3 regions of the Arthrobacter sp. V1I9 genome follow, and region 2 is predicted to be linked to each of the others. Evidence: riboswitches for the same ligand, from Rfam matches in the RefSeq annotation. Region 2 holds a riboswitch; each other region holds the start of a gene.

Region 1 (4,799 bases), 1.9 Mb from region 2:
TCGGCACTCATGATCGATGCGCTCCGCCAGCTCGGCGCCACCATCACGGAGGTCCCGGGGGACGGTGCGTTCGGTCCGGACCTGGAGGTGGTTCCGCTTGTGGCAGACGCGGCAGCGTCCTCCACCAGGATCGACTGCGGCCTCGCCGGTACCGTGATGCGGTTCGTTCCGCCGCTGGCGGCGCTGCGCAACGGCGCCAGCATGTTCGACGGCGACCCGCACGCCCGCAACCGGCCCATGGGCACCATTATCGAAGCCCTCAAGGCGCTGGGAGTGGCTGTTTCCGCCGAAGACGGCAGCGCGCCGTCGTCGTTGCCGTTTGTTGTGGAAGGCACCGGGGAGGTTCCGGGCGGCCACCTGGTCATCGATGCCAGCGCCTCCTCGCAGTTTGTTTCGGCGCTGCTCCTCGTGGGAGCGAGGTTCACCGAAGGCCTTCACCTGGAGCACGTCGGGAAACCGGTGCCGAGCCTTGACCACATCAACATGACCGTGGCGGTCTTGCGGGGCGCCGGGGTTGTGGTTGACGATTCGGTTCCCAACCACTGGGCTGTTTCCCCGGGGCCAATCCGCGCATTCGACCAGCGGATCGAGCAGGACCTGTCCAACGCCGGACCGTTCCTTGCGGCTGCCCTGGCGTCCGGCGGAACGGTCCGGATTCCGGGCTGGCCGGAGCAGACGCAGCAGGTGGGAGACCTGTGGCGGACCATTCTTGCCGAGATGGGCGCTGAGGTCACTCTCCGTGATGGTGTCCTGACCGTTACGGGCGGACCCGAAATCAAGGGCGCCGACTTCGCGGACACCAGCGAGCTTGCCCCCACCGTCGCCGCGCTGTGTGCCCTGGCCAGCGGGCCCTCACGGCTCAGCGGCATCGCACACCTGCGCGGCCACGAGACTGACAGGCTGGCTGCACTGGTCACCGAGATCAACCGCCTCGGCGGGGATGCCGAGGAGACCAGCGACGGCCTGGTGATCCGGCCCGCCAAGCTGCACGCCGGCGTCGTCCGCAGTTACGCCGACCACCGCATGGCGACGGCAGGAGCCATCCTTGGCCTGGCCGTGGACGGGGTGCAGGTGGAGGACATTGCCACCACCGCGAAAACCATGCCGGACTTCCCCCGGCTGTGGGAAGACATGCTGGCCCAGGCCGGTCCCGCGGATGCCGGCGCGGAAGGTTCCACCGGTGGCGCGCAGCACTGATTCCTGGGACGAATCGGATGTCCGCATCCGGCCCAGCAAAAAGGGCTCCCGCCCGCGCACCAAGGACCGGCCAAGCCACGACGACGCTGTGACCGGACGCATCATCACCGTCGACCGCGGCAGGTACACGGCGGTGGTGGGTGAGGACTCCGGCAACGAACGCGTGGTCATTGCCGCGAGGGCACGCGAACTGCGCCGCAACCCTGTAGTGGCCGGAGATTTCGTCTCCCTGGTAGGCGATGTCTCAGGCGAACCGGACACCCTCGCCCGGCTGGTCAAGATCCAGGACCGCCGGACCCTGCTGCGCCGCAGCGCTGACGACACGGATCCGGTGGAGCGGGCTGTGGTTGCCAACGCAGACCAGCTGGTGATCGTGGTGGCCGCCGCCAACCCCGAACCACGCACGGGTTTCATCGACCGCGCCCTGGTGGCAGCGTACGACGCCGGGATCGAGCCGATCCTGCTGGTCACCAAGGCGGACGTCAAGGATCCGGCGGAGCTGCTGTCCAACTACACACACCTCGACTTCCCCGTGATCATCAGCCGGACAGCCGATTCCAGCGCTTCCGGCATCGACGCCCGCTCTGACGACGGCCTGTCCGCCCGCCTCGACAGCAATGCCGTGGCCGAGCTCCGGGGGTACCTGGATGAAAAAGTGACTGTCATGCTGGGGCATTCAGGCGTAGGCAAGTCGACGATGGTGAATGCGCTGACCGGGGCTGAACGGGCCACCGGCGGCGTCAATGCCGTGACAGGGCGCGGGCGCCACACGTCGTCGTCGGCGCTGGCGCTAAGGCTGGCGGACGCTCCTGTGGGCAGCTGGATTATCGATACCCCGGGTATCCGCTCCTTCGGCCTGGCTCACGTGGATCCTGACCGGATCCTGCGCTCCTTCCCGGACCTCTCCCCCGGCATCGATGACTGCGAACGCGGCTGCAAGCACACAGCCACCGCCGTGAACTGTGGGCTGGACGCGTGGGTGGGCGGTGGCCATGCGGGTGCCACCGGGGAAGCGCGGCTGGCCTCGCTGCGCCGCCTGTTGGGCACTGACCCGCGCCTGGATGCGCAGGAGACAAAGGAGCTGGGCAGCGTCAACTGACGGTGCCGATCTCCCAGCAGATCAGCGCGCAGGCGGTAGTTTGGAACCATGATCCAACCTGCTTCAAGCTACAACGATGACCTGCGCCTGGCCCACGTCCTGGCAGATTCCGTGGATGACCAGACCATGAGCCGCTTCAAGGCCCAGGACCTCCAGGTGGAGACCAAGCCTGACCTCACGCCGGTCACCGACGCGGACAAGGCCGCAGAAGAAGCCATCCGCGGCCAGTTGTCCCGTTCCCGTCCGCGTGATGCCGTACTCGGGGAAGAGTTCGGCAGCACCGGCCACGGGTCCCGCCGCTGGATCATCGACCCCATTGACGGCACCAAGAATTTCGTCCGCGGCGTCCCCGTCTGGGCCACCCTGATTGCCCTGGTGGATGAGGGCGAGCCCGTTGTTGGGGTGGTGAGCGCACCCGCCCTGGGCAAGCGCTGGTGGGCGGCCAAGGGCATGGGAGCCTACATGGGCCGGTCGCTGGCTGCAGCCACCCGGCTCCGTGTCTCCAACGTCGCCAGCCTGTCCGACGCTTCGCTGTCCTACTCCAGCCTGGGCGGCTGGAAGGAACGCGGCAACCTGGACAACTTCCTGGGCCTCACCGAGGACGTGTGGCGGACCCGGGCTTACGGCGATTTCTGGTCCTACTGCATGGTGGCGGAAGGCTCCGTGGACATTGCCTGCGAACCTGAACTCAACCTTTACGACATGGCGGCACTGGTGCCGATTGTGGTGGAAGCGGGCGGCCGCTTCACCTCACTGGAAGGCGAGGACGGGCCGTTCGGCGGCAACGCGCTGGCCACTAATTCCATCCTGCACTCCGAGGTGCTCCGCCGGTTGAACCCGGACCTGGACGACCTTCTCTAACACCTTCATCGAAGAATCGGCGACGGGCACCTCCCAAAGGAGGCGCCCGCCGTCGTTTATTCGGCCAAAGCAGCACTTATCGGCAGGTGCGTAACAAAGCGCTTAACATTCGAGCTGGCTTCAAACCTTCCTGCCCCATGTCCTACTCTCTTAAGCAGGTCACGAGTGCCAGCGCGAAACCCCGGTTTGCTGGCCGGCAACCCTCCAACCGCGGTGGGGTGCCCCGGGTGACGACCAGGCCGGTCCGGAACGGATGCGGCAAGCGCGGATTCCCGGTACAGGGAGTCCTTTCGAAGTGAGGTCTCTGTGACTACTGCCACCGTCTCCCCCAACGCCGCCGCCCAGCCTGAAACAGTCCAGCCTGACGGCGCTGCCCCCTTTGATGCCCGCCGCGCCGTCGCCGGCCGGCCGCTTGCGGCTGTCACCGGCGCTGAAATCCAGGCACCGCTGATCTCCGGCGGCCACGTCCGGTATGCGAACCTCGACTACGGCGCCTCCGCTCCCGCCCTCTCCCTGGTCTCGGCCTACCTCAACGAGATCCTGCCGTTCTACGCAAGCGTCCACCGCGGGGCCGGCTATGCGTCCCAGATCAGCACGTCCGTCTACGAGAATGCCCGGAACATCGTCCGGGAGTTCGTGGGCGGCCGCCCGGACGATTCCGTGATCTTCACCCGGAACACCACTGACTCCCTCAACCTGCTGGCAGGCTGCCTGCCAGCAACGGACGGACGGCCCGACGGGGACGTCCTGTACCTGGACATTGAACACCACGCGAACCTGCTGCCGTGGCAGGGCGTCCCCCACCGCAGCATCGTTGCCGCCGACACCATCCCCGGCACCATCGAGTCCGTGCGCGCCGAACTGGAACAGGGAGGCGTGAGCCTGCTGGCCGTCACCGGCGCCTCCAACGTCACCGGCGAGATCCTGCCCATCCGGGCCCTGGCCACGCTCGCTCACGAACACGGCGCACGCATTGTGGTGGACGCAGCCCAGCTGGCGCCGCACCGCCGTGTCAACATCGCCGCGGATGGCGTGGACTACCTCGCTTTCTCGGGCCACAAGCTGTACGCACCGTTCGGCGCCGGTGTGCTGGTGGGCCGCCCGGACTGGCTCGACGCCGGAACGCCCCATCTCGCCGGTGGCGGCGCCGTCAAGGAAGCAAGGCTCGACGGCGTCAGCTGGGCCACCGGCCCGGCCCGCCACGAGGGCGGATCCCCCAATGTCCTGGGCGCAGCCACCCTGGCACGCGCCACGCAGGTGATCGCCGGGCTGGACCTGGACCGGTGGCATGCCCATGAGTCGGGCATCCGTTCCTTCCTGGTGGAGGGCCTGCAGAAGATCGACGGGGTGACCGTCCACCAGATCTTCAAGGACACCAACCCGGATACGGACACCATCGGCGTGGTCAACTTCTCCGTGGAAGGCTATGACGCCGGACTGGTAGCCGCGTACCTGTCCGCCGAGCACGGCGTTGGCCTGCGGGACGGCCGTTTCTGCGCGCACCCGCTGCTGAAGCGGCTCGGGCTCCCATCCGGTTCCCTCCGTGCCAGCTTTGGAGTCGGTTCGCGCCTTGAGGACGCAGAACGGCTTCTTACGGGCATCGAGTCGCTGCGCCGCAACGGCCTGGGGTGGGACTATGTGG
Region 2 (4,799 bases):
ACCTTTTTCAAAAAGGTGACCGGCCGCCGTCGTTCTCTGGAGTTTTTGGACAGATACGACGACTTCAAACGCGTCGAAGTCCGGGTATTTGTCCAAAAATTCTGGGGGTCAGACTGCTTTCTGGAGCCCTGTCCGTGCCATGGCGTCGGCGTAGGCGACACGCATGTCCTCGAGGTACTCCTCCTGGCGCGCAGGCGAACCGGCGAAGGCGCGGCCGCTGAGGGAGCGCACCTTGTAAGTCTTCAGGCCGCGGCGCCACAGCAGCGGCACTTCGGTTTTGAGCAGCAGGTTGGCCAGTCGGTTGGCTTCAGTGCCGTGTGCCACGATAACCGAGGCGCGCGGAACCAGTGCCAGGAACTTGAGCAGCGGCTTGAGGCCGGCGGAGATCTGGTCCGGAGTGAACTTCCCGTTTGGCTCTCCGGCAACGTGCCAGGGGTGGACGTTCCAGGGCATCACGAACTCCGGACGCAGCCCCAGCTTCCACTGGATGCCAAGCATCCGGGTGGCAGCGTCGTGGTCCCCGGGGGTGATGAAACCGGACGGGTCGGCCTCGCCGATGTTGGAGTACAGGCTGATGATCCGGCACTCGTCGACGTCGTGCATGGGGTCCACGTAGGGCACTACAGTGCCGGGTTTTGCCTCCTGCAGGGAATCGCACAGTTCGTTCACGGCTGCAACATTGGGTTCGTAGCGGCGGCTCAGGAGCTGCTCATGGAAAGATTCGGGTGCCAGGGCTGTCATGTAGTGCTGGATCTCCTGCGGGGATTGGTGTTGCTGCCACCTCGGAAAATGGGCGCACGGTGGCGCACACATATCCGCGATGGTTGAAATGGGGTGGACCGATTCCTGGTCGGCCTTCACCAGTTTAGCAAGCCCCGCAAAACGAAACGCCGGTCCCGCGCACCCGATTCAAGCGGGGCACGGCACCGGCGGGTCCGGCGTTACGCTATTTCCGGCTACCAGAGCCGCTTGCTGGCCCGGCGTGCGCCCTCGCCCAGTGCTTCCAGCTTGGCGAACGCAATCTGGGGGTGGACCCTGCCGCCGAGGCCGCAGTCGGTAGAAGCGATGACGCTCTCGCGGCCCACCGCTTCTGCGAACCGGACAATCCGGTCGGCCACCAGGTCCGGATGCTCCACCACATTGGTGGCATGGGAAACGACGCCCGGGATGATGACCTTGCCCTCAGGAAGCTTGGTGTCCTCCCAGACCCGCCATTCGTGTTCGTGCCGCACGTTTGCAGCTTCAAAGGAGTAACCGCCGGCGTTGATCTGGAGCATGGTCTCCACCAGGTCCGCCAGCGGAAGGTCCGTGGTGTGCGGGCCGTGCCAGGAGCCCCAACAGAGGTGGAAGCGGACCTGCTCCTCGGGAAGGCCTCGGAGGGCGTAGTTCAGTGCCTCCACGCGGATCTGCGTGAACTTGAGGTAGTCCGCGACGTTGGGTTCGGGGCTGATCTGGTCCCAGTTCTCGGCGATGGAGGGATCATCGATCTGCAGGATCAGGCCGGCGTCGATGATGGCCTTGTACTCTTCGCGGAGCGCGTCGGCACAGGCGTAGATGTACTCCTCCTCCGTGGCGTAGTACTCGTTCGTGATGCGGGAGGCGCTGCCGGGGGAGAGCGCTGCAACAAAGCCGTCCGTGAGTCCGGTGGCCGCCAGCCCGGCCTTCAGGTTGGCGATGTCGGAGGCGACGGCGTCCTGGCCGGTATAGACGAGCGGGCCGGTGACCTTCGGGAACGGCTTGGGGCCACCCGTGAAGATGCCGCTGGTGGGATCGTTGTAGGCCTCGGAAAAGATGGTGCGGTCGCGGCGGTGGATGAAGCCGGTCAGCTGGACGTGGCCCGGGGTGGATTCCTTCGGTTCGACCGCCCACTTGGCGTCATTGTCCAGCTCCAGGCCGCCCATCCGGGCAAAGGAGTAGGACCACCAGGCGCCGTAGTCCACGGACGCGGACATGGCGTGCCCGTACTCGCCGTCGTTCGGGATATCGACGCCCAGGCTTTGCTGGCGCTGGACCAGGTCCACTACGGACGCGGTGAGGAGTTCGTTGTAGCCCTCGACGTCGGCAGGGTTTTCCTCGCGTGCGGCATTGGCGGCGATCAGCTCAACGGTGCGGGGCAAGGAACCTGCGTGGGTGACGCGGATATGGTCTGTGTTCAAGGTCATGCTGAAATTTCCTTTCCATCGGTCCTGGCAGTAGCACCTTCACAGGCAGGACGTCCCTGCACTTGGGGGTTGCTGCGGCGTCAGCGATCCAGGTCTCTCGGCCGCTCCGGATGGTTCACTCTCACCTAAATCCAGATGGCTCCCCGGGAGCAAATCCGCTTCGGTTTGTTTCGCAACAGGCAGGGCGCCGAAGCCACGCTTTCGAAACGTAATAACTGCATGTGTATTCCTGTTATATCCATTGACAGCTTTCGCTGAGGTTGGTTGGCTTTTGTCACAGCCCGCGATGGGGGACATGGCGGGCTGGCACACCTATGCACTCGAAAGAGGTACCGCACCGTGAAAAAAACCCTGGCAACCTTCAGGACCCTGGCAGTTACCGGAGCCCTGGCCCTGGCCGTAGTGGCAGCGCCCGCCCCTGCCATCGCTGTGGGCGAAGGCCCCAACTATGACGGCAACGGCCAGATCACCACATCCAAGCTGGCCTCCTATGACCAGATGGTTTCCTTCCTCAAGGACCAGGACACCAAGCAGCCGGCCATGGAGCTGGAGGTTATCGGGCAGACCGTGAAAGGCCGGGACATCCACCTGGTCAAGTACATCTCGGATCCGGCCAAGCCCACCATCCTGTACCTGACCCAGCAGCACGGCAACGAACAGCTCACCACCGAAGGTGCGCTGGAATTCGTCAAGCACCTGGGCACCGGAAAGTCCGGGAATGTCCTGGACGGCGTGAACATCCTGATTGTGCCCATGCTCAACGCAGACGGTGCCATGGGGGACGTGAACTTCCCGCTGGACGACTACCTGGCCAAGGGCGACCGCAATATGACCCGGTACAACGCCGAAGAGGTGGACCTTAACCGGGACCATGTGGCCAAGATCCAGCCGGAAACCCAGGCGCTGCACAACAACGTGATGCGCAAGTACAAGATCGACTACATGATCGACCTGCACCACCAGGGCACCCGCAGCCAGCGTGACGGCGAACTTGTGTCCGGGTCCATCCTGTACCCCACCACCCCCAACGCCAATCCCGCCGTTGTTGAAAAGTCCAAGCAGTTGGGCGCCGTTGTTTTCAACAGCGTCGACTCCACAGGCTGGGGCCACCTCGGCAAGTATGTGGGGGGCAGCGCCGAAACCATCAGCCGCAACGGCATCGCCGTCGAGTACGGCATCTCGACGTTGCTGTTTGAAATGCGCGGCATGTCCGACCACTACCTGGATGGCTACGCCCTGGGGCTCCGAAGCAACGGCTACCTGATCAAGCAGACGGTCACTACCCTGACCGCCACCGCCGCTGCCATCGCTGACGGATCAATTGCCGACGCCGACACCTCCTTCTGGGACAACCTGGCCACCCAGACCTCCCGCCCGGCCGGGGAAACCGACGACGAATAGCATCCGCTGACAGCCCGCCGCGGTCCTTCACCCGTGCAGGGTCCTTTACCCTGCAAGAAGGGCCGCGGCGGCCCAACGAGTGGACAAAGTAGCTGATCGGCTAAACTTGGGTGGTAAGAGCCCCGGAACTCTTGCGTCGCTGTGCTGCCCCGCAGACCAGCGAAGGCCGGTCCATTCGGGGCATTCTGATGAACGGCGTTGCGCCAGGCCTGCCACATCGTGGCGGAGGCCCGGGCAGCCCGAACGAATGGGGGAGGATCCCATGCCAGCAATTGTGATCGTAGGAGCCCAATGGGGCGACGAAGGAAAAGGCAAGGCGACCGACCTGCTGGGCGGCCGTGTTGACTACGTCGTCAAGCCCAACGGCGGCAACAACGCCGGGCACACCGTCGTCGTAGGCGGTGAAAAATACGAACTCAAGCTGCTTCCGGCAGGCATCCTCAGCCCCAATGCGGTACCTATCATCGGCAACGGCTGCGTGGTCAACCTCGAGGCACTCTTCCAGGAGATCGAAGGCCTTCAGGCCCGCGGCGCCGACACCTCAAAGCTTCGCGTCTCAGCGAATGCCCACCTTGTCGCTCCGTACCACCAGGTGCTGGACAAGGTGACAGAGCGTTTCCTCGGCAGCCGCGCCATCGGAACCACCGGGCGCGGCATCGGCCCTGCGTACATGGATAAGGTGGCCCGCCTGGGCATCCGGGTCCAGGACGTCTTTGACGAGTCAATCCTCCGCCAGAAGGTGGAAGGTTCGCTGCGGCAGAAGAATGAACTCCTGGTCAAGGTCTACAACCGCCGCGGCGTGCTGGTGGACGAGATCGTGGAGTACTTCCTGTCCTTTGCCGAACGGCTCCGCCCCCTGGTCATCGACAGCACCCTGGTTCTGAACACTGCCCTGGACGAGGGCAAGGTTGTCCTGATGGAAGGCGGCCAGGCAACATTCTTGGACGTGGACCACGGAACCTACCCGTTCGTCACCTCTTCCAACCCCACCGCCGGCGGTGCGTCCGTGGGTTCGGGCATTGGACCCACCCGCATCTCGCGCTCCATCGGCATCATCAAGGCCTACACCACACGCGTCGGCGCCGGCCCGTTCCCCACAGAACTGTTCGACGACATGGGCCTGTACCTGCAGAAGACCGGCGGTGAATTCGGCGTCAACACCGGCAGGCCGCGCCGCTGCGGCTGGTACGATGCCGTCCTGGCCCGCCACGCCTCCCGCGTCAACGGCTTCACGGA
Region 3 (4,799 bases), 780 kb from region 2:
ATTAGCGGCGCCCCGGTACTTCGGCAGGCCAATCAGGCCGGTTCCAGAAACTGCAGGCAAGATGGGTACATGCTGGTTCCCTCCCGCCGTCGTCTGCGGATCGAAGTCTGGATCGTCTTAGGTCTCTCCCTGGGCCAGTCTGCCGTCTACTCGGTGGTGCAGCTCCTCGACAAGATGACCCGGGCACCGCTGGCGGAAGGCACCTCAACACTTAACCGCTCCCAAAGCACCCGCGAGTACTTCGACCTGACCTACCAATTGCTGGACATCATCTTCGCGCTGGTGCCCGTGCTGCTGGTGATCTACTTCCTTACCGACAACAGGCAGTCTGTATCCGGCGACGGCAGCAACGCGGGTTCGGCGTTCCGGAAGCTCGGATTCAACTTTGAGCGCCCGGGCCGGGACCTGTTCCAGGGGCTGGGGCTGGCTGCGCTGATCGGCATCCCGTCCCTCGGCCTGTATGCCGCAGGGAGGGCGCTGGGAATCACCACGGCGATTATTCCCAGTGCGCTGGACGCCTATTGGTGGACCGTGCCGGTGCTGGTCCTGTCCGCCATGCGCCATGCCGTGGTCGAAGAAGTCATCGTGGTGGGATACCTGCTGGACCGGTTCGCAAAGTTCGGCTGGAGCGTGCCGCTGTCCATCATGGTGAGTTCCCTGCTGCGCGGCAGCTACCACCTCTACCAGGGCTTCGGGCCCTTCATCGGCAATGTGGTGATGGGTGTCGTCTTCGCCTGGCTGTATACCCGGACGCGCCGGGTAATGCCCCTGGTGATCGCTCACGCCCTGCTGGATATCGTGGCATTCGTTGGGTTCAGCCTCTTTGGCAAGGCCGTAGGACTGGGCTAGGAGACGGCAAGACAACGCCAGGCAGTGTCCGCGTACGTCACGGCGGCCCATAAACCCATCATGACAAGGGGGTCTGGCATTCCAGCGGGGGCTGGTGTGCAACTGGTGCTTCACAAGAAATGGATTCGGCCGCCATCAGCGGGTGACGCCGTTGTCACCTGCTGATGGCGGCCGAAGCTTAGGAGGGCAGTCTGCAGCACCTACCCATGCCGAGGCCCGGGCAAAGCTGCCCGGGCCCAGGGAGAGGATTAGATCGTCACAGCTCCGTTGGAGGTCTCGAACGTCACCGAAAGGATTCCGGGGGTCCCGTGCGGTGCCACCCACTCCACGGCTACGTCTTCGAGCGGCTTCTCCACCGGCTCACCCAGCCATTCAGTAACGCGGGCAGCGGAACCGGCGATAGTCAGGCAGCTCATCTTGACGTTGCTGTCGTACGCGTTGGACGGGTGCAGGGACGGGTCGCCCTCCCACTTGAGCATGTAGGGAACCTGCGGGTCGGCGATCAAACCGAGGATGCCGATTTGCTTCCAGACCAGTTCGCGGCCGTCAGGAAACTTGCGGTTGCCGTTGACCGAGGACCGCCCGAGCCGTTCTTCGAAGGGGGCCAGGTCGTCAACCTCGACGCACCAGCCCATCCAGCCGCCGCCGGCTGCAGACCGTGCACGCACTGCCTGCCCGAAGGGAGCCTTGTCCGAAGCGGGGTGGTCCAGGACCTCCACCACTTCGAGGTACTTGTGTCCCGCTAGCGGGATGATCATATTCCGGGTTCCGAACCGCGGGTGTACCCCGCCCTTCACTGCCTCAACGCCGAGGGCAGAGGAAATACGTTCGGTGGTGGCAGCCAGGCCATCGTGTTCACAGGCGTAAGAGACGTGATCCATGCGCATGGCAACATCTTGGCACTTTGTGATCGGGCTCTCAGCTAAGGGTAGCCTTACTGGGATTTCGTCTTGTGTACCGTCATTAAGCCCCCGCCGGGCCGAGGAAATCTTCCTGACTATGTTCGTCACAATCCTGTCCGGCAATCAACGCATGTTCCTACACTGAGCTCAGGTCATGAGCGCCAGTGACAAGCCCCGGCTCGCTGGCCGGCAACCCTCCATCCGCGGTGGGGTGCCCCGGGTGAGGACCTGGCTGTCCGGCACCGGCCGGATGGCAAGCGCGGCCCGCGGTGCTTCCAGCATGCCGGGCCCATGTCAAAGGAGCCTTAGTTGTCCAACGGATGGTCTTTCGAAACCCGCCAGATCCACGCCGGCCAGGAGCCGGATGGCGCCACGGGCGCCCGTGCACTTCCCATTTACCAGACCACGTCCTTCGTGTTCCCCACTGCTGAAAGCGCCGCCAACCGCTTTGCCCTGGCCGAACTGGCCCCCATTTACACCAGGATCGGGAACCCCACCCAGGAGGCCGTGGAGCAGCGGATTGCCAGCCTTGAAGGCGGACTGGGGGCGCTGCTGCTCAGCTCCGGACAGGCTGCTGAGACTTTCGCCGTCCTGAACATCGCCGAGGCGGGGGACCACATCGTGGCCAGCCCCAGCCTCTACGGCGGCACCTACAACCTCTTCGCCCACACCCTGAAGAAGTTCGGCATATCAGTCACCTTCGTGGCGGACCCGGACAACCTGGAACAGTGGCGCGCAGCAGTGCAGCCCAATACCAAGCTCTTCTTCGGCGAGGTGGTATCCAACCCGCGGCAGGACGTCCTGGATATCGAAGGGGTGTCCCACGTCGCGCACGAGGCCGGCGTGCCCCTGATCGTGGACAACACCCTGTCCACCCCGTACCTGATCCGGCCGCTGGAATGGGGCGCGGACATCGTGGTGCACTCGGCCACCAAGTACTTGGGCGGCCATGGTTCAGCCATCGCCGGCGTGATCGTGGATTCCGGAAAGTTTGACTTCGGCAAGGACCCCGCAAAGTTTCCCGGCTTCAACACCCCGGACCCCACCTACAACGGACTCGTCTACGCCCGGGACCTCGGTGCCGAAGGCGCCCTGGGCGCCAATCTCTCGTACATCCTGAAGGCCCGGGTGCAGCTGCTGCGAGACCTTGGCTCGGCAGTGTCGCCCTTCAACGCCTTCCTGATCGCCCAGGGTCTGGAGACGCTGAGCCTTCGGGTGGAGCGGCATGTGGCCAACGCCCTGGACGTGGCTCAGTGGCTGGAGTCGCGTGACGACGTCGAATCGGTCGCCTATGCCGGGCTGCCCTCCAGCCCCTGGTACGAGCGGGGCCGGAAGTACGGCCCCAAGGGGACCGGCGCCATCGTCTCGTTCAACCTCGCCGGGGGCGCGGAGGCAGGCAAGCGCTTCGTGGACGCCCTGGAACTGCACTCCCACGTGGCAAACATCGGTGACGTCCGTTCGCTGGTGATCCATCCGGCGTCGACCACTCACAGCCAGCTCTCGCCGGAGCAGCAGGTGGTGGCCGGCGTGACCCCGGGCCTGGTGCGGCTTTCGGTGGGGATCGAGCATATCGATGACATCCTGGCAGATCTCGAAGCCGGTTTCCGGGCGGCCAAGGACGCAACCGGCGCCTAGAGATACCCAGGGCACCCAACGCGGCACAAGCCGGGGAAGTCACAACCAGTCACACTCTTGGCGGCAGGCAGGGGCTGTTTCGTACACTCGAACCAGGTCATGAGTGCCAGTGACAGCCCCGGCTTGCTGGCCGGCAACCCTCCTTCCGCGGCGGGGTGCCCCGGGTGAAGACCTGGCCTGCCGGTCATTCGACGGCGGGCAAGCGCGTAGAAGAGGTCTTGCCATGACGGTTACCGTCACCCGTACAACTGTCCCTGAACATGGGATTGTCCGTTATGCCTCCATCGGGGGACTGGAGTTGGAAGCCGGCGGATACCTTCCGGACGTCACTCTGGCCTATGAAACCTGGGGCACCCTGAACGCGGACGGCAGCAACGCCGTTCTGATCGAACACGCGTTGACAGGCAGCACCCACGTGACCCGGGGCGACACCGAGGAGCCCGGCTGGTGGGAACAGCTCGCGGGGCCTGGTGCGCCGGTAGATACAAACCGTTTTTTCGTGGTGTCGATCAATATCGTGGGCGGCTGCTACGGGTCCACCGGGCCGTCGTCGTCCGCGCCGGACGGAAAGCCTTGGGGTTCACGTTTTCCATTGGTCACCCTGCGGGACAGCACCCTGGCCGAGGCCCGGCTGGCCGACCAGCTCGGGATCGGGAGCTGGTTTGCCGTGCTGGGCGGTTCCATGGGCGGCGCCCGTGCGCTCGAATGGGCGGTCACGTTTCCGGAACGTGTGCAGCGCTGCGCAGTGATCTCCGTGGGCGCCGCGAGTACCGCCGAGCAGATCGCTTTCGCCCAGGCGCAGACACTCGCCATCCGGCAGGACGCCAACTTCAACGGCGGTGACTATTACAACGGACCCGCCCCCGAGCAGGGCCTCGCCCTGGCCCGGCGCATCGCCCACATCACGTACCGCTCCCCGCGGGAACTGGACGGACGCTTCGGCCGTGAGCCGCAGGCCCCCGAATCGCCGCTCCAGGGGCAACAGCTGGCTGCCCGCGGGCGGTACCAGGTGGAGAGCTACCTGGACCACCAGGGCACCAAGCTGGTCCAGCGGTTCGATGCGAACAGCTACATCGCGATCACCGAGGCGCTGATGAGCCACGACATTTGCCGGGGACGGGGGTCGCTCGCCCAGACCCTGTCCTGTGCCAGTGCGCGCTTCTTTGTGGCCGCCGTGGACTCGGACCGGCTCTACTTTCCGTCCCAGTCACGGGAGCTGGCGCGGGCGCTTCCCGGCGAGGTGGACGTCCACCTGATCGAGGCGCCCATCGGGCACGATGGCTTCCTGACCGAGATCGGCCAGCTGGGGAACCAGCTGCGGGAGCACCTTTCGGTATAAGTCCAGGCCTAAACGCCAGAGAATGTGCATTAATGCAGATGCGCTCTGCATCATTCGGCGTTGAGCTACGCCTT

What was found. A riboswitch is a leader RNA that binds a small molecule or an ion and turns the genes downstream of it on or off. The one in region 2 is predicted to bind S-adenosylmethionine.
Region 1: it holds a riboswitch for S-adenosylmethionine, as region 2 does, so the genes downstream of both, QFZ70_RS06285 (aminotransferase class V-fold PLP-dependent enzyme) here and QFZ70_RS15175 (cobalamin-independent methionine synthase II family protein) in region 2, are expected to answer to the same signal.
Region 3: it holds a riboswitch for S-adenosylmethionine, as region 2 does, so the genes downstream of both, QFZ70_RS11740 (bifunctional o-acetylhomoserine/o-acetylserine sulfhydrylase) here and QFZ70_RS15175 (cobalamin-independent methionine synthase II family protein) in region 2, are expected to answer to the same signal.

What each region holds. Positions count from the first base shown of each region.
Region 1 is NZ_JAUSYU010000001.1:1,332,316-1,337,114, reverse strand. Features, by position in the region: gene aroA (3-phosphoshikimate 1-carboxyvinyltransferase) at 1-1,197, shown strand, start outside; gene QFZ70_RS06295 (ribosome small subunit-dependent GTPase A) at 1,181-2,296, shown strand; gene hisN (histidinol-phosphatase) at 2,345-3,157, shown strand; SAM riboswitch class IV at 3,315-3,428, shown strand; gene QFZ70_RS06285 (aminotransferase class V-fold PLP-dependent enzyme) at 3,464-4,799, shown strand, end outside.
Region 2 is NZ_JAUSYU010000001.1:3,262,413-3,267,211, reverse strand. Features, by position in the region: gene QFZ70_RS15180 (uracil-DNA glycosylase) at 109-741, opposite strand; gene QFZ70_RS15175 (cobalamin-independent methionine synthase II family protein) at 957-2,162, opposite strand; SAM riboswitch class I at 2,175-2,279, opposite strand; gene QFZ70_RS15170 (M14 family zinc carboxypeptidase) at 2,502-3,563, shown strand; gene QFZ70_RS15165 (adenylosuccinate synthase) at 3,826-4,799, shown strand, end outside.
Region 3 is NZ_JAUSYU010000001.1:2,480,837-2,485,635, reverse strand. Features, by position in the region: gene QFZ70_RS11750 (CPBP family intramembrane glutamic endopeptidase) at 70-849, shown strand; gene QFZ70_RS11745 (VOC family protein) at 1,098-1,736, opposite strand; SAM riboswitch class IV at 1,902-2,017, shown strand; gene QFZ70_RS11740 (bifunctional o-acetylhomoserine/o-acetylserine sulfhydrylase) at 2,061-3,386, shown strand; SAM riboswitch class IV at 3,482-3,597, shown strand; gene QFZ70_RS11735 (homoserine O-acetyltransferase) at 3,610-4,725, shown strand.